Regions from separate parts of the Micromonospora sp. GCM10011541 genome, predicted to be linked through region 1. Evidence: riboswitches for the same ligand, from Rfam matches in the RefSeq annotation. Region 1 holds a riboswitch; each other region holds the start of a gene.
What was found. A riboswitch is a leader RNA that binds a small molecule or an ion and turns the genes downstream of it on or off. The one in region 1 is predicted to bind cyclic di-AMP.
Positions count from the first base shown of each region.

Region 2: it holds a riboswitch for cyclic di-AMP, as region 1 does, so the genes downstream of both, ACFOYX_RS16920 (C39 family peptidase) here and ACFOYX_RS06430 (hypothetical protein) in region 1, are expected to answer to the same signal.
Region 3: it holds a riboswitch for cyclic di-AMP, as region 1 does, so the genes downstream of both, ACFOYX_RS14290 (transglycosylase family protein) here and ACFOYX_RS06430 (hypothetical protein) in region 1, are expected to answer to the same signal.

Region 1 covers NZ_JBHSBP010000010.1:437,610-443,452, reverse strand. Annotated here, with positions in the region: gene surE (5'/3'-nucleotidase SurE) at 1-23, opposite strand, end outside; gene ACFOYX_RS06445 (PfkB family carbohydrate kinase) at 20-1,000, opposite strand; gene ACFOYX_RS06440 (SRPBCC family protein) at 1,115-1,612, shown strand; gene ACFOYX_RS06435 (hypothetical protein) at 1,622-2,128, opposite strand; gene ACFOYX_RS06430 (hypothetical protein) at 2,244-3,311, opposite strand; cyclic di-AMP (ydaO/yuaA leader) riboswitch at 3,316-3,447, opposite strand; gene ACFOYX_RS06425 (cation diffusion facilitator family transporter) at 3,591-4,505, opposite strand; gene ACFOYX_RS06420 (AAA family ATPase) at 4,611-5,843, opposite strand, start outside.
Region 2 covers NZ_JBHSBP010000047.1:70,870-76,712, reverse strand. Annotated here, with positions in the region: gene ACFOYX_RS16930 (hypothetical protein) at 1-339, shown strand, start outside; gene ACFOYX_RS16925 (hypothetical protein) at 492-1,280, shown strand; cyclic di-AMP (ydaO/yuaA leader) riboswitch at 1,568-1,708, shown strand; gene ACFOYX_RS16920 (C39 family peptidase) at 1,936-2,757, shown strand; gene ACFOYX_RS16915 (alpha/beta fold hydrolase) at 2,880-3,629, shown strand; gene uppS (polyprenyl diphosphate synthase) at 3,663-4,445, shown strand; gene ACFOYX_RS16905 (CDP-glycerol glycerophosphotransferase family protein) at 4,489-5,843, opposite strand, start outside.
Region 3 covers NZ_JBHSBP010000035.1:70,136-75,978, forward strand. Annotated here, with positions in the region: gene ACFOYX_RS14275 (M4 family metallopeptidase) at 1-1,201, shown strand, start outside; gene ACFOYX_RS14280 (DUF899 family protein) at 1,188-1,463, opposite strand; gene ACFOYX_RS14285 (YbaB/EbfC family nucleoid-associated protein) at 1,530-1,967, opposite strand; gene ACFOYX_RS14290 (transglycosylase family protein) at 2,145-2,813, opposite strand; cyclic di-AMP (ydaO/yuaA leader) riboswitch at 2,811-2,984, opposite strand; gene ACFOYX_RS14295 (glycoside hydrolase family 3 protein) at 3,161-4,996, opposite strand; gene ACFOYX_RS14300 (LLM class flavin-dependent oxidoreductase) at 5,247-5,843, shown strand, end outside.

The DNA of each region.
Region 1 (5,843 bases):
GTGACGAGGACCCGTAGCGTCATCGTTCGGCCGCCCGCTCGGCCAGCTCGTCGGGGGTGGTCCGCTCCTGCGGCCGGGTGCCGGCCGGCACCAGCCGGACCCGCTCCACCAGCCCGGTGATCGAGTCCAGCCGTCCGGTGCCGAGCCCGTGCCGGGTCACGTTGAGCGCACCGGCGGCGGCGCCGGTACGGATCGCGGTGTGCACGTCCCCGCCGCCGGCCGTCACGGCGGCCACCCCGGCGGTCATCGAGTCGCCCGCGCCGCGCGGGTCGGCCGCCTCCAGGCGGGGCATCTCCACCTCGAACACCTCCCCGTCGACCAGGGCCAGCGCCGGCTTCTCGGCGCGGCTCACCACGACGTTCTCGGCGCCGGTCGCGTGCAGGTCGTACATCGCCCGGGTGAGCTGCTCCTCGTCGTCGCCGGCGGCCCGCCCGTCGGCGATCAGCTCCTCGTGGCTGACCTTGAGGAAGAACACCCCGCTCGTCAGCACCGCGGTGAGATGCTCGCCGGCCAGGTCCACCACCACCCGGCTGCCGTTGGCGCCCAGGTCGGCGGCGAACCGCCGGTACAGGTCGGCCGGGACCAGCGTCGGGTCGTTCGGCCCGCTGAGCACGCTGACCGGGGCCCGCAGTCCCTCGCCGAGGGCGAGGTTGTACAGCTCGTCCAGCTCGTGCCGGCTGAGCGGGTGTCCCGGCACGTCGACGATCTCGTGCCGGGTGCCCTCCCGCCGGTCGTGCACGTACCCGCCGCTGCCGCCCGAGTCGCGGACCACCACCTTGAGGTCGACGCCCTCGCTGACCAGCAGCGGCTCCAGGACCTGACCGATCTCGCCGCCGAGGCTGGCGCAGAGCACCACCTCCACCCCGAGCGACATGATCATCCGGGCCTGCCAGACCCCCTGCCCGCCGGGGTGCAGGTGCAGCTCCGGGTGGTCGGCCGGCTGGTCGACGGTCACCGTGAGCCGGGGCGTCGGCGCGAAGACCATCACGTGCCCGCTCATCCGCCGTATCCGTCCACGCGCCCCGCCTCCTCGTCCCGCCCGGGCGGTCCGGATTCCCCGCCAGCCCCGCGTCATGCCGGGGCGTTGCCAGCCCGCCCGGCGTACGGGACGATCGTGCGAACCGCCGACGGCGAGGGGGACGGTGTGCTCAGCCGCGAGACGTTCAGCTACACCGTGCAGGCGCGCTGTACGCGGGCCGAGGCGCTCGCCCTCCTCGGCGACCTGACCCGCCAGGGCGAGCTGCACCCGCTGATCGTCGGCGTGCGCCGGCTGCCGCCCCGCCCGGGCGCGCTGGCCAGTTACGCGATCACCGACCGGCTGGCGGTCGGGCCGCTGCGCTTCCCGGTCACCTACCGGGCCGACGTGCTGATCGCCACCGAGGACGAGGTGGTGACGGTGGCCCGCCAGCGCCCGGCCACGACCGTGCGCAACCACACCCGGCTGCGGGACGAGCCGGGCGGCGTGACGCGGATCGACGTCGAGATCACCCTGACCGCGCCGGCGCCCCTGTTCGGGTACGCCTTCCGGCAGGCCCGGGCGGCCCACCTCGGGCTGGCCAGCCGGCTCGGCGCGGCGCTGGACCGCGGCCCGGACGCGTCCGCCACGAGCTGAGCCGCCCGCTCAGGACGGGCGTCCGGCGGCGACGGGCCGGCGGCGGCCGGCCGGGGCTCCGCGGCGGCCCCACGGTTTGTAGGTGGAGAGCACGGTGGCGACGAGCAGCACGCTGGTCGAGACCGCCGGCGGGATCACCAGGTCCAGCCGGTCCCGGCTGGTCACCGCCGGGCCCAGCTCGGCGAGCCCGCGCACGGTCGGCGTCAGCAGCAGCAGGACCAGGCCGAGCATGACCGTGGTGAGCACGAACTTGACCAGCACCCAGCGCCAGCGCAGCAGCCCCCACGGGGTGAGCAGCGAACTCGCCACCCCGACCAGCCACACCACGACGCTCAGCGGCGCGAAGAGGTACGTGACGACGAGCCCCGCGGTGGGGTAGACCACCGCGGAGTCGGCGCCACGCAGGCCGGCGACGCCGAGGGTGAGCAACACCAGGTCCGCGCCGAGCCAGCCCAGCGCGGTGACCAGGTGCAGGGTCAGCAGGGCCTTGCGGGCGGCGGGGGAGAGTCGGCTCATGCCGTCGATGCTGGTCCGCCGGCCGGGCCGCGTCGTGGGGCCGACGGCGACATCCGGCGTACGTCGGGGGGCGTAGCCGGGGGCGACCCGTCCGGCGACGGGTCACCCCCAGGGCTCAGTAGACGGACAGGTGCACGTGGTTGGTGTGGTCGCTGGACGGGTCGCCGTTGCCGCCGCTGTACGACTTCCAGCCGCTGCTCGGCAGCCAGATCTGCTTGAACCAGATCACGTAGAGCACGGCCAGCGCGTCGGAGTTGCGGATGAAGTACGCCGCCAGGTTGTTGCCGTACGTCCGGTCGCCACCGCTGGCGACCCCGCCGAAGCCGTCGGACTGCGCGGCGAAGTCGCACGCCCGGCCCTTGGGGTGCTCACCCGAGCCGCTGGGTCGGTAGCAGGAGACGTACCGGGTGAACCCGGCCGACTTGGCCTCCTTGAGCGCGTGCAGGGTGCGCGGGGTGATGCAGCCGTCGGCCGGGGTGGGGTCGTTGACGCTGCACGACTCGGGCGGCCAGGAGCCGTCGGAGTTGCGCGGCGCCGGGTCGGCGTTCGCGGTGGAGGTGCCCCGGATGCCGCCGCTGCCGCCGCTCGCGGCGCGGTCGTTCGCCACCTCCAGCGCGCGTTCGGCCTGCTGCTTGCGCTTGGCCATCACCGCGACCTGCCTGCGCTGTTCCTGGATCTCGGCGTTCAGCGCCGTCCGGGTCGCCGTCGCGCGGTCCCGGGTCTCGATCAGGTCGTGCAGCGCCCGGTCCTCGTTGGCGGCGACCTGGCCCAGCGCGGCGGCGCGGTCCATGAAGCCTTCCGGGCTGTCGCTGGCGAGCAGCGCCGCCGCGGTGCCGAGCCGGCCGGTCCGGTACGCGACCCCGGCGATCTCGCCGACCTTGGTGTCGCGGACGCTCAGCTCGGCATTGATCGTGGTGAACTGGTCGGTGAGCTGCTTCTGCCGCCCGACGGAGCGGGCCAGCGCGGCCTTCGCCTCCAGCCAGCCCTTGCTGGCCGCGTCGAGCTGAGCGCGCAGCGCCGGGGTGCCGCCCTCGTCGTCGCCGGGGGCGGCGGCGACGAGCCCGGCCGGGGGTGCCGCCACGGCGGGGCCGATCGGCGCGGTGGCGAGGCCGAGCGCGAGCGTCGCCACGAGCAGGGCCGCCAACCGGGCGGCCGTCCGTCGTACAGGTGCCACTGCTGCCATTCAGGTTTCCTTCCGTCAGCCGCCGACCGGGTTAGCTGACGGGTTCGGGACGGAAGATCCCTACCGCTGGCGCGGATGCACCCCACGAACATGGTTCCCCGGTTCGCCGCGGGCGGCGATTAGGCGGCGGCCACCGCAGGCGCCGGTGGGCGCCGCCCGGCGGAGGCCGGGGCCGAGCCTACCGGTGGTGCCCCGGCCCGGCCCGGTGAGCTAAGGGCACGACCGGGGGCAAAACCGGCATGAGTGCACAATACCCACACTGATTTAAGTTTGCCCTAATTACCACTCGACCGCACCACAGGCCCCAGGTGACGCCCCGGGCTCGATCTGCAACGTCGCGTGATCGATCCGGAAGTCCTCGTGCAGGGCGGTCCGGGCGGCGGACAGCACCTCGCCCACCTCGGCGCCCGGGCACATGGTCAGGTGCGCGGAGGCCACCTCCATGCCCGAGGTCAACGTCCAGACGTGCAGGTCGTGCACCTCGGCGACGCCGGGCACCGAGGCCAGCCGGTCGTGCACCGCGGTCACCTGGAGGTGCTCCGGGGCGGCCTGCACCAGGATGCGCAGCGCCGCCCGCCCCAGCCGCCAGGTGCGGGGCAGGATGAACAGCCCGATCGCGACGGCGACGAGGGGGTCCGCCCACCACCAGTCGGTGAGCGCGATGACCAGCGCGGCGCCGATCACCCCGAGCGAGCCGAGCAGGTCGCCCAGCACCTCCAGGTACGCCCCGCGCAGGTTGATGCTCTCCTCCGCCCCGCCGCGCAGCAGAGCGAAGGCGGCGACGTTGGCCAGCAGGCCGAGCACCGCCACCGCGAGCATGGGGCCGGCCAGCACCTCCGGCGGCTCGCCGAACCGGCGTACCGCCTCGACCAGCACGTAGACCGCGACGGCGCCGAGCAGCACCGCGTTGGCCAGGGCGGCCAGCACCTCGAGCCGGTAGAGCCCGAAGGTGCGCTGCGGGTCGGTGTCGGCGTGCCGGGTGGCGGTGATCGCGGCGAGGGCCATGCCGATGCCCAGCACGTCGGTGAACATGTGCCCGGCGTCGGAGAGCAGGGCCAGCGAGCCGGTGGCGAACGCGGTGACCGCCTCGACCAGCATCAGGGCGGTGAGCAGCCCGAAGGCGGCCCAGAGTCGACCCCGGTGGCGGTAGGCGGCGTTGGTCACCGCCCCGCTGTGGTCATGACCTGCGCCCACGCCCACACCCTTTCGCCCTCGCCCCGGCCGGGCCCAATCTATGTTCACATCGCTATGTATGCAACTGAACGACCGGCGTCCGCCCGCTCGCGGTCGAAGCCCTGCTCAGCCCAGCGCGTCGAGGGTGGTGAGCCGCTGCGTGGCCCGGGAGAGCGCCACGTAGAGGGTCCGTACGCCGGAGCCCGGATCCGCCCGGATCTCGCTCGGCGCGACCAGCACCACCCCGTCGTACTCCATGCCCTTCGCCTGGAGGCTCGTCACCACCTGGAGCCGGGCACCGCCCAGCTCGCCGAGCCAGCCGGCCACCTCATCCCGGCGCGGCACCGGGGTGATCACCCCGACCGTCCCCTCGACCTCGGCCAGCAGGGTCCGGGCCGCCGCCACGGTGGCCGCCGACAGCCCGGCGGCCGGCACGGTCCGCTCCACCGGCTCGATGCCGGTGGAGCGCACCGCGGTGGGCAGCGGCAGGTCCGGGTAGAGCCGGCGGATCTCCGCCGCCGCCACCGCGAAGATCTCCGCCGAGTTGCGGTAGTTGGTGGTCAGCGTGAACTGGTGCCGGCGGCGTCGTCCCAGCGCCTGGTCCCGCGCCCGGGTCAGCTCCTCCGGGTCACCGGTCCAGGCGGTCTGCGCCGGGTCGCCCACCACCGTCCAGGAGGCCAGCCGGCCGCGGCGGCCGATCATGCGCCACTGCATCGGCGAGACGTCCTGCGCCTCGTCGACCACCACGTGCGCGTACTCCCGGTAGTCCTCCGGCCGCTCCCGGGCCGCGGCGCGGGCGGCCCGCTGCCGGTCCGCGAACGTGCTCAGCTCCCGGACCCCGCCGGCGAGCTGGAACGGGTCGCGCTTCGCCTTCGCCGGCCGCACCGGCTTGCCGAGTAGCGCGTCCAGCTCGTCCAGCAGCGCGATGTCCGCGATGGTCAGCCCCGCAGTGTCCAGGCTCCGGTACGCCTCGGTCAGCAGCCGGATCTCCGCCCCGGACAGGATGCCGCCGGCGTACCGGCGCAGCCGCTCCGGCCGGGCCAACCAGCCCAGCACGTGCCGCGGATGCAGCCGGGGCCACCAGGCCTTCAGGAACTCCCGGAACTCCGGCCGGTCGATGATCTCGTCCTCGAACGCGCGCTGCTCCGGCAGCCGGCCGACCCGCAACTGGCGAGCCTGGGCGTAGAGCGCCGCGAGGACCCCGTCGAAGCCGGCCCGGCGCACCTCGTTGCGGCGCGCGCCCCGGGGCAGCGCCCGGTCCCGGATGCCGTCCAGCTCCCGGCGCTCCAGCCGGAGCAGCTCGCCCCGGTAGAGCAGCCGCAGCTCGCCCGGCGAGTCCGGCACCGTGTCCCGGACCGC
Region 2 (5,843 bases), on a different contig from region 1:
TCCTGGTCCACGATTCCGCCGGCCCTCCAGCCCGGCGCCGTTCCCGAGCCCGGCGACCGGCCCGAGGATGCGGGCCGCGCCCCGAGCGGCGCAACCGCCTTCGACGCGGGCCTGGCGTTGCCCGGAGGGACCACCGCGGACCGGGGGCACGTCGCACGGGCGTCCACCAGCGCGGCTGCCGGCGACGTCGTGGCCGGGACCGGCCAGCAGGCCCTGCCGGTGGGCAACGGCTCCCCGCTGGCGGCTTGGCGGACCGTGGCCGCCGCGGTCTCGAAGGAGCGCGTCCCGCGCGGAACCGCCCCGGCGGCCCCCGGCTCGCGGGCCCCGCCGACCCGCTGACCGCCCGCGGGCCACGCCCGCAGCCGTTCTCCACCGAACCTCACCCCCGCACCCCGCCCGACGGCGGCCCGGTGGCGCCCATTCCGGTCGCGCCCCGCCGCGCCGGGGCGTGCGGACCTCCTCCGCCACATCGCTCCCGTGAGGTGCCCACCATGCAGACCGTTCTCTACCAGTTCCTGATCGAGATCCCGCAGGCCGCCGCCATCTGGTCGGCCCTGCTCCTGCTCGCCCTGGCCCTGCTCGCCGCGCTGGTCGCCCGCCCGGAGCGGGAGAGCCCGTCCGACGCCGAGCCGGTGCCCGACCCGGCCGCCGAGGAGGCGGCCCGCCTCGCCGACCTGCGCCGGTACGCCGACGAGGTGGCGGTGGCCGCCGCCGGGGCCGCGCAGACCGCGCGCCGACGGCGGGAGCAGTGGCTGCGCGCCCAGGACGAGGTCGACCGGGCCTGGCAGGCGTACGACGAAGCGGAGACCGCCGCCCGTCGGCTTGCCGGCGCCGCCGTGCTGCCCGCGCCGCGTACCCCGCGGACTCCGGCGGAGTACGCCACCCGGGAGCGGTGGCTGCACCACGCGGCGATGGGGGCGCACTGGCGGGGTGAGCTGTCGGCACGGCAACTCGCCGACGTCCTGGCGCACCGGAACGGGTGGGACCCGCGCCGGCACCCGGCGGAACAGGAGATCGTCCTCGCCCGGGTGGTACGCGACGTGCGGCGGGCCGGCTACCGCACGGCGGCCGAGCGGGAGCAGCGGGCCTGGCGGGACGCGGAACTGGCCGCCGAGGCGGCCCGCGCGCTGGCCGTCGAGGCGTACGCCGCCGCGGCGGCGCTGCGGCCCGGCCCGGCCCCGGTACGCCGGACGGAGTCGACGACCCAGGCCCTCGCCCCGGTGGCGGCCGGCGCGGCCCCGGCCCGTCCGGCACGCTGGCGGCCCGCACGGGTTGGCTGAATTGTGACCTGAAATTGGTGAGCCTGGTCACGCGAATCGGGAAACGGTCATCCGGGTCAGTCGGGGCTGATCCACCCCGCAATTTCCGGTCGCTCGCCACCCGATGTCCGATTGTGGCCCGACGGTTCCGTCATAACTGCTTGTCCCATTGAGTGACGTCAGTGACGGACTGTTCCGGTCAGAGTAATGGTGACCGAGGTTTAAGCAGGTGGGGGTGCTTGGCACGGGGGATACCCACCGGTAGTGTCAGCGCGTCCGGTGCGGTTTCCGATCGCAAGAAGCGACGCCGCGCCGACCCGCTCAATCGTGATCTCACGAACCGGGGACCCAGTGCACGTCCGGGGTGAATCCGCGAGCCACGGCCCGCGGTAGGGCGACTTCCCGCCCGAATCCGTCAGCTAACCCGGTAGGCGGTGTCGGAAGGAGTTCCAACATCGTGCAGTTCGATCCCATCCCCCGTCCGTCCCCCCGCCTCCACGGCGCCGCGGTGCCGTCGCTCGCCTGACCGGCGCGCTGACTCCGGCATCGGCCCTGCTGCCCGGTTGACCGGGCGCCCCCTTCCCGCGGTCGCACCGCCCATGATCCCTCGTCACGCGTGAGCTCCTCCGCGCGTCGGATCGGCGTGCGCCGCTCCCGCCTTCCGTGGAGGACCAAGATGAAGCACACCCTGAAGCGGCAGCTGCGGCGCCTCGCCACCGAGCGCCCGTACCAGATCGTGGCTGGCTCCGCCGCCGCGCTCGTGCTGGCCTCCGGCACCGGCGCCCTGCTCGCCGGCACCGGCGACGCGCCCGTCCGCCAGGAGACCACCGCCGCCGTCTCCGAGCTGGCCCCGCGTCTCGGCGACGTGGCCACCCGCAGCCAGGAGCGGATCGCCGCCGTCCCGTCGACCTCGCCCAGCCCCAAGGCGTCGCCGACGGCGACCTCGGCCAAGCCGGACCCGGACCTGACCCGCAAGGCGGCGCCGAAGCCGCCGTCGACCAAGGTCCTCGACTACACCTACGAGGCACAGACCGCCTACTGGAACTGCGGCCCGGCCGCGGTGCGCAACGCGCTCAGCGCCAGCGGCGTCGAGACCACCCAGGACGCGATGGTCGCCCCCCTGAACGCCGGTGAGAACGGCACCAACTCGGCCGAGGACACCACCCGCGGGCTCAACCAGATGGTCAAGGGCAACCCGTACCGGACCCACGTGATCCCCGGCCCGGCCACCCCGGCCCAGATGGACCAGCTCCAGGCCGACGTGGTCAAGGCCATCACCGACGGCCGCGGCGTGGTCGCCAACATCGTCGGCTCCGCCACCGACACCGACGGCGGCTGGCACTCGTTCCCCGGCGGTCACTACATCGCCGTGGTCGGCTACAAGAACGACGGCCGGACCGTGCGGATCGCCGACTCGGCGAACCCGGCGCTGCCGGCGTACTGGATCACCACGATCGACCTGGCGAACTGGATGGCCACCCGCGGCTACTCCGCCTGATCCACTCCGCGTCACCCGTCGGGCACCGGCTCCAGGAGCCGGTGCCCGACGTCGTATGCCCGACCGTCCGGGCCGCCGCCGGCTCTCGCGCGTGGTGTCCCACCGGTGGCACACTGCGCCCCATGGGCGACGAGACGGGTACCCGCCAGCTGTTGCTGCTGCACGGCCTGGGCGCCACCGGCGAGGTGTGGCTGCCCTGGGCGCCGCTGCTGGAGCGCCGGTGGGCGGGGCGGTGGCTCGCCCCCGACCTGGCCGGGCACGGTTGGTCGCCGCCGTTGCCGGCGTACACCTTCGCGGCGCTGGCCCGGCGGGTCGTGGATGGCCTGGCGCCGGTCGCCGACCGGCTGGGACCGCGGGACCGGCTCGTGGTGCTCGGGCACTCGCTCGGCGGGGTGGTGGCGTTGGCGCTGGCCGCCCGGCAGCTCGGCCTGGCCATCGAGGCGGTGGTCGGGCTGGGCATCAAGGCGGTCTGGTCGCCCGCCGAGCTGGACAAGGCCCGGGAGCTGGCCGAGCGGCCGGTCACCTGGTTCGCCAGCCGGGACGAGGCGGCCCGCCGTTACCTGCGGGTCTCCGGCCTCGCCGGCCTCTTCGCCCCGGACCACCCGGTGGTCGACGCCGGACTGCGCCGGGAGGACGGCCGCTGGCGGCTGGCGATGGACCCGGCCGCGTTCGGGGTCGGGGAGCCGCGGCTGGCGGCGCTGCTCGCGGCGACCGACGTGCCGGTGCTGCTGGCTCGCGGCGAGCACGATCCGATGGTGACCGACGCCCAGCAGGAGTTCGGCGTCCCGGTGGCCACCCTGCCCGGCCTGGGGCACAACGCCCACGTCGAGGACCCGGAGGCGGTCCTCGCCCTCCTCGACCCGTACCACTGATGCGCGGGCGGGCTGAGGTGGTTATATCTGATCATGATGCAGCCCATCCGCCGCCTTGCCTATGAGCTCTACGCCCGCCGTCTCCGCGCCCAGCTGGCTCATCAGACACTGCCGCGCCACGTTGCCATGCTGATGGACGGAAACCGCCGGTGGGCCCGGCAGATGGGCTTCGACGACCCCGGGCTGGGCCACCGGTACGGCGCGGAGCACATCCACGAGGTACTGGGCTGGTGTGCCGAGACGGGCATCCGCCACGTCACGCTCTTCGTCGCCTCCGTGGACAACATGCGCAAACGCGCGTCCGACGAGGTCGAGAACCTGATGCGGATGATCGAGGAGGTCGTCGCGGAGCCACTCCTGCGCCCGGCCAACCCGTGGCGGCTCCACCTGGCCGGCCGCGCGGACGTGCTACCCGACTCGACCCGCCACGCCCTGAAACTCGCCGAGGACGCCACCCGTGAGCGGGGCGCCCACTTCCACCTCACGGTCGCCATCGGCTACGACGGCCGCGAGGAGATCGTCAGTGCGGTTCGTTCGCTGCTGGAGGACGAGGCGAGAGCGGGCGCCGCACTCGACGACGTCGCGCAACGCCTCACCGCCGACGCCATCGCGGCGCGTCTGTACACCGGCGGCCAGCCCGACCCGGATCTGATCATCCGCACCAGCGGAGAACGTCGCATGTCCGGGTTCCTGCTCTGGCAGGCCGCCTACTCCGAGCTGTACTTCTGCGACGTGTACTGGCCCGGCTTCCGGAAGATCGATTTCCTGCGCGCCCTGCGCTCCTACTCCGCTCGTGGTCGACGATTCGGGGCGTGACCACCCGGACGAGCACCGTCGGACGCCGCGACGGAAGGACTGCTCAGGGCGTCGGGGACAGGGGGGAGCCGTGCTGGGTGACGGCGTCCGCGGCCCGGGGCGCCGGTGGGTTCCAGTCCGGTTCGAGCTGGCGGCGGGCGGCGTCGACGAACGCCTCCGCGTACGAGTCGGCCGGGAAGTCGCCGAGGTAGCGGCTCCGGGTGGCCCAGCGGTCGGCCGCCTTGGGGTCGGTGTCGAGCAGCTCCGCCAGCACATCGTCCACGTTGGACATGTCCCGGCGCAGCACGTAACCGGAGCCGGCCAGCGGGAACCGTTCGACGAAGTGCTCGCCGTCGACACCCATGTCGGTCACCGCGTACGGCTTGCCGGAGTAGAGGTAGTCCGAGATGACCCCGGAGACGTCCGAGACCAGCGCGTCCGAGCGGTTGACGCACTCGGTCAGGGTCAGCTCGCGGGTGGTCGCGCCCCAGAGGTGCGCCCGTCCCGTCCGGGCCTGGTCGGCGGCGAGCAGCTCGGTCAGCCGGGCGAGCTGCCGGGCCGAGGTCGGGTTCTGCCCGGTGTACGGATGGGCCCGCAGGATCACCGTGGCGCCCCGGTCGAGCAGCCGGCGGATCACCGTCTCGGCCACCGGCAGCGAGCAGTAGTCGGCGTCGGCGTGGTGCCCGGTCCAGGTCGGGGTGTAGAGCACCGTCGGGGCGGCCAGGCGGCGCGCCGGCTCCCGTCGTACCTCGATCGCCTCCACCTGCGGGCGGCCGACCACGACGAACTTCTCCGCGGGGATCTCCACGCCGGCCCGGGCGTACCGGTCGATCGCCGCCGGCCCGGCCACGAAGATCCGGTCGAAGATCGCCGACACCGGGTTGGCGCTGGGGGCCTTGTCGCTGTCGCCGTGGTGCAGCTGGACATGGGTGAGCTGCGAGAAGCGGATGCAGTGGCTGTTCTTAGCGCCGTGGTTGACGTAGAACGCCGCCCGCAGGCTCGGCACCAGCGCCTCGTCCATCGTCTTGAGGGTCGGGCAGAAGACGACCGGGGCGCTGGTGGCGGCCGCGATGGCCGGCAGGAACTCCGGCTCGCGCAGCAGCACCAGGAACGGCCGGCCGATCCGTTCCAGGTAGGGCAGCCACATGGTGACCTGGTACTCCGACCCGGGCGGCGCGGAGAAGTAGAGCAGGAACTCCGGCTGGTGGCGGCGCAGCGCCCGGCCCACCGGACCGCCGCCGGCCGGCGGCCGGAACCGCCGCCGGGCGAGGTCCAGGCCGACCGCCGCGCAGCCGGCGGCGACCAGCAGGACGGCGACCAGCGGCACCCACGCGGGCAGGGTGGCGGCGGCGGCGACCGCGACGAGCCCGAGCAGCACCAGCAGCGCGTCGCCGAGCCGCTCCGTGACCCGCGGCGTCC
Region 3 (5,843 bases), on a different contig from region 1:
CGCCCAGTGGCTCGGCCGCAACGGCGCGGACGGCAGCGGTGGCGCCTGGCCGATCCGGGTGGGCCTGATCGACCAGAACGCCTACTACGACGGCACCCAGGTCCAGATCGGCAAGAACACCTCCGGTCAGTGGATCGGTTCGATCGACGTGATCGCCCACGAGATCGGCCACGGCATCGACGACCACACCCCGGGTGGCATCTCCGGCAACGGCACCCAGGAGTTCGTCGCCGACACCTTCGGCGCGGCGACCGAGTGGTTCGCCAACGAGCCCGCCAGCTACGACGCTCCGGACTTCCTGGTCGGCGAGAAGATCAACCTGGTCGGCAGCGGCCCGATCCGCAACATGTACAACCCGTCGGCGCTGGGTGACCCCAACTGCTACTCCAGCAGCATCCCCAGCACCGAGGTGCACGCGGCGGCCGGACCCGGCAACCACTGGTTCTACCTGCTGGCCAACGGCAGCAGCCCGACCAACGGTCAGCCGGCCAGCTCGACCTGCAACGGCAGCAGCGTGACCGGCCTGGGCATCCAGCAGGCCATGAAGATCATGTACAACGCGATGCTGCTGAAGACGACGTCCTCGTCGTACCTGAAGTACCGCACCTGGACGCTGCAGGCGGCGAAGAACCTCTACCCGACCGGCTGCACCGAGTTCAACACGGTCAAGGCCGCGTGGGACGCGGTCAGCGTGCCCGCGCAGGCCGGTGACCCGACCTGCAGCGGCAGCACCACCCCGCCGCCCACTGGCGGCTGCTCCGGTCAGAAGCTGGCCAACCCCGGCTTCGAGTCCGGTGCGGTGGGCTGGAGCGCCACCTCGGGGGTCATCACCAACTCGACCGGGCAGGCCGCGCGCAGCGGTTCGTACAAGGCGTGGCTCGACGGGTACGGCTCGACCCACACCGACACCCTGTCGCAGTCGGTGAGCATCCCGGCCGGATGCCGGGCCACGCTCTCCTTCTACCTGCACATCGACACGGCCGAGTCGGGCAGCACCGTCTACGACAGGCTGACCGTCAAGGCCGGCAGCACCACCCTGGCGACGTACTCCAACGTGAACGCCGCCGCCGGCTACGTCCTGAAGTCCTTCGACGTCTCGTCGCTGGCCGGCACCACCGCGACCATCTCGTTCAGCGGTGTGGAGGACAGCTCGCTGCAGACGTCCTTCGTGATCGACGACACCGCGCTCAACCTGAGCTGATCATCAAGGGAAGCGGTCGGTCGTCGTCCTCCCGGCGACCGACCGCTTCGCCGAGCTGTCGCCGCCCCTCGAAGAGGTCGAGCAGCCTCTTCCTGCCGGTCGGCGACTCGAACGCGTACCCGTGGTCGAACTTGACCATCGGGAGGCGACGACGCCGCGCGGCCAGCGCGTCCAGCGCCCGGGTGGCTTCCTTCTCGGCCTTGAGCAGCTCGTCGCGCTCCCGCTGGCACTCCTCGGCCGTCACGATCCGCGGTTTCTCCATGCCGGGATCCTGAACCGGGCACCGACATTCTGCCGGCCCGGGCGCGCCTCGGTCGGCCGGCGCGGGTCAGTCCGGCCGGCCGCCGCCCAGCCGGGCCGCGGCGTGTTCCATCGCCTGGCTGAACATCTCCATCTGCCGCCTGGACTGCTCTCGCAGGCCGCCGAGCCGCGCGGCCAGGGCGTCCGCGTCGGCCCGTGCCGAGGCGCTGACCTGGGCTTCGAGGTCGGCGAGGGCGGCGTTGACGGCCACCACGATGTGCCCGCAGACGGCCTCGACGCCCGCCGCCGACAGCCGCGGGTCGACGGTGACGGACTCCAGCCGTCCACCCTGGACGACCACGGCTCGCACCAGCCCGTCGGCCGCCGTGCCGTCGGCGCGCAGCAGTTCCTCCGCATCGCCGTCGGGGTGCTCGACGGGCCGGGAGCGCATCGCCGACAACGCCTGCTGGGTCCGGGTCAGCAGTTCATCCAGGCTCGCGGCCGCGGAGAACGGTTCGTTGGTCATACCCGCGCTTTCTTCACGTCCTTTCCGAGCACCGTGACGATAGCAATCCGCCACCCGGCCCGCCCGCCACCTCGGCGTCCCCTCCACCATTCCGGACGGCGAACGCCCGGCCGGTGCTCCGGCCGGGCGTTCGTCCGCTGCGCCGGCTCCGGCCCGTGGGCCGGAGCCGGTGGTACGTCAGCGCAGGCGCAGCCGCTGACCCGGGAAGATCAGGCCCGGATCGTCGCCGACCACGCGCTTGTTGCGCTCGTACAGCGCGTGCCAGCCGCCGGCCAGGTCCCGCGCGTCGGCGATCATCGACAGCGTGTCGCCCGGCTTGACCACGTAGGTGCCCGAGCCGCCCGAGGCCGGCGCGGTACGCCGGTGGCTGCGGGTGGCCGGCCGCTCGCTCCGCGAGGAGCGCTTCTTCGCCTTGGACTTGCTGCCGGAGTCCGAACGGGACGCCGACCCGGAGTCCCTGGTGGAGTAGCGCTTGGTCGAGCCGCCCTTTTTGCCGCAGACCGGCCAGGCACCGATGCCCTGCCCGTCGAGGACCTTCTCGGCGATCGCGATCTGCTCGCCGCGGCTGGCCAGATCGGCCCGGCTGGCGTACTTCTGGCCGCCGTAGCCGTTCCAGGTGCCCTTGGAGAACTGCAGGCCACCGTAGTAGCCGTTGCCGGTGTTGATGTGCCAGTTGCCGCCGGACTCGCACTGGGCGATGGCGTCCCAGTTCACGCTGGCCGCGCTGGCCGGCGCGGCCGGGCCGAGGATCGCGGCGGCACCGGTGGCCGCGCCGACGACGAGCGCCCCGACGGCGACCCGACGGCGGCCGGTCCGGCGGTGACGTGCGCTGTGTTCAGTTGCCATGGATTTCCTCCACGCCGACGAGGTGAGCTGTCGGGTTCGGGCCGAGGAGCCCGGCCGCCGGTCGGCGGCTTCACCCCGAGGTGTCGAGCACCGAGGAACGTGTGGGTCCCCCGCTCCCGCCTGAGGTCCAGGTACCACGGGGCCGGCGGCGGAATTAGGCGTTACCGGTCCGTGGTGTCCGCGATCGCGAACGGATACGACGTTAGGAATGATTTCGGACGATCGCCCACTTCTTGTGAAGTTCTTCACCCGGCCGAGCGAAGGCGGGGATTTCCGAGTTGCGACGCTCCCGAACATGCAATAGGGAGGCCGCCGGGTCGACTGCCCGACGGCCTCCGCGGACCCGTTCAGTACGTCAGGCCGTAGCCTTGGGCGAAGAGCGGAACCTGCCCGTCACCGGCGTTTATGGGCTGCTGGCTGACCGAGTTCATCCAGGTCATCGGCAGTTTCCCGGTGGGCGCGGCGCCGAAGAGGACGTCGGCCACGCCGGCACCCTCGGTGCCCGGCAGCCAGGACGCCAGCAGCGCGTCCCATCTGGGCAGCTCGGTGGCGATGTCCATCGGCCGGCCGGACACCAGCACCACGATCACCGGCACGCCGGCGTTGCGCAGGGTGGCGATGGTGCGCAGGTCCTCCCGGTCCAGGCTCATGCTGCCGGTCCGGTCGCCCTGGCCCTCGGCGTACGGCGTCTCGCCGACGACGGCGATCGCGGCCCGGTAGCTGCCGTCGATACCGGTGCCGCGCTGGTTGTAGGTGACCGTCGTGGTCGGACCGACCGCGGCCCGGATGCCCTGCAGGATCGTGGTGCCCGGCGTGATGTTGCCGGAGGAACCCTGCCAGGAGATGGTCCAGCCACCACTCTGGTTGCCGATGTTGTCCGCGTTCCGGCCAGCCACGAAGATCTTGTTGTCGGCCCGGGCCAGCGGCAGCACGCTGCCGGTGTTCTTCAGCAGCACCTGCGACTCGCGGACGGCCTGCCGGGCGAGCGCGCGGTGGCTGACGCTGCCGACCGTGGGGGTCCAGCTCCGATCCGTGTACGGCCGCTCGAAGAGGCCCAGCTCGAACTTCTTGGTCAGGATCCGCCGGTTCGCGTCGTCGATCCGGCTCAGCGGCACGTGGCCGTTCTGCACCTCGGCACGCAGGGTGCTGATGAAGGTCTTCCAGGCGGCGGGCACCATCACCATGTCGATGCCGGCGTTGACCGCGGCGGTGACCTCGGCGGCGGTGAAGCCGGCGGCGCCGTCGATCTGGTCGATGCCGTTCCAGTCGGAGACGACGAAGCCGGTGAAGCCGAGCTCACCCTTGAGGACGGTGGTGATCAGGTACCGGTTGCCGTGCATCTTCACGCCGTTCCAGCTGCTGTAGGAGATCATCACCGACCCGACGCCGCGCTGCACCGCGGCCTGGAACGGTGGTAGGTGGACGGTCCGCAACTCGGCCTCGGTCAGCCGGGTGTCGCCCTGGTCGTCGCCGCCCGCGGTGCCCCCGTCGCCGAGGTAGTGCTTGGCGGTGGCCAGCACTGACGTGGGCCCGCCGAGTGACGGGCCCTGGAGCCCGGTGATCAGCGTGGTCATGTCGGAGGGGAGGTCCGGCGTCTCGCCGAACGATTCGTAGGTGCGGCCCCAGCGGTCGTCGCGGGCCACGCAGAGGCACGGCGCGAAGTCCCAGTCGACACCGGTGCCGGAGACCTCCTCGGCCACCGCCTGGCCGATCTGCTGGACCAGGGCCGGGTCGCGGGTCGCCCCGAGGCCGATGTTGTGCGGGAAGATGGTCGCGCCGACCACGTTGTTGTGCCCGTGCACCGCGTCCACCCCGTAGATCATCGGAATGGCGAGCGGAGTAGCGAGGGCGCCCCGCTGGAAGCCGTCGTACATGTCGGCCCAGCTGGTGGCGGTGTTGGGCGAGGGCGCGGAGCCGCCACCGGAAAGGATCGAGCCCAGCCGGTAGGTGGTCAGGTCGGCGGCGGTCACCGAGCCCCGCTCGGCCTGGGTCATCTGGCCGATCTTCTCGTCCAGGGTCATCCGGGCGAGCAGGTCGGCGACGCGGGTGGCGACGGGCAGGGTCGGGTCCTGGTACGGGTAGGTGGCGGCGTTGGCCGGGCGCGCGGGCACGGCCAGGGCGGTCACGGCGACGAGGAGCAGGGCGAGGCTGAACGGACGGCGGACACGGTGGTGGCGGGTCACAGGTCACTCCTCCCGGAGGAACGGTCATGCCGTTGTCCGGCACCATATGCCACCCGGACATCGACGGACACCGCTGAACGACCCGAGCTGTGAACAATCCTGCCGATTCCTCCGGTCCCGTGAGCACCGGCTGCCGGCCAGGGCTCGTGAGCACCGGCTGCCGGCCAGGGCTACGGTGGCGGGGTCCGCCGGCACGACGCAGCCGACGACCCACCGGCGGCGCGGATCGGGGCGAGGTGGCGGAGCGGACATGACCGACTACGGGCACGAGCTGATCTTCGGCGGCTTCCTCACGCCCGCCGCCGCCGACCCGGCGCGGGTGGTCGCCCTCGCCAAGCTCTGTGAGCAGGTCGGCCTGGACCTCGCCACCTTCCAGGACCACCCGTACCAGCCGAATCTCCTCGACACCTGGACGCTGATGTCGTACCTGGCGGCGGCGACCAGCCGGATCCGCCTCGCCGGCAACGTGCTGAACCTGCCGCTGCGCCAGCCGGTGGTGCTGGCCCGCAGCGTGGCCAGTCTGGACCTGCTCACCGGCGGCCGGGTCGAGCTGGGCCTCGGCGCGGGCGCCTTCTGGGAGGCGATCGAGGCCGCCGGGGGACGTCGCCGCACGCCCGGCCAGGCGGTGGACGCGCTGGACGAGGCGATCCGGGTCGTCCGGGAGGTCTGGGCCACCGACCGGCGGGGCATGGTCCGGGTCGACGGGGAGCACTACCGGGTGGTCGGCGCGAAACGCGGGCCCGCGCCGGCGCACGAGGTGGGGATCTGGGTCGGCGCGTACAAGCCGCGGATGCTGCGGCTGGTCGGCCGGGCGGCGGACGGCTGGCTGCCGTCGCTGGCGTACCTG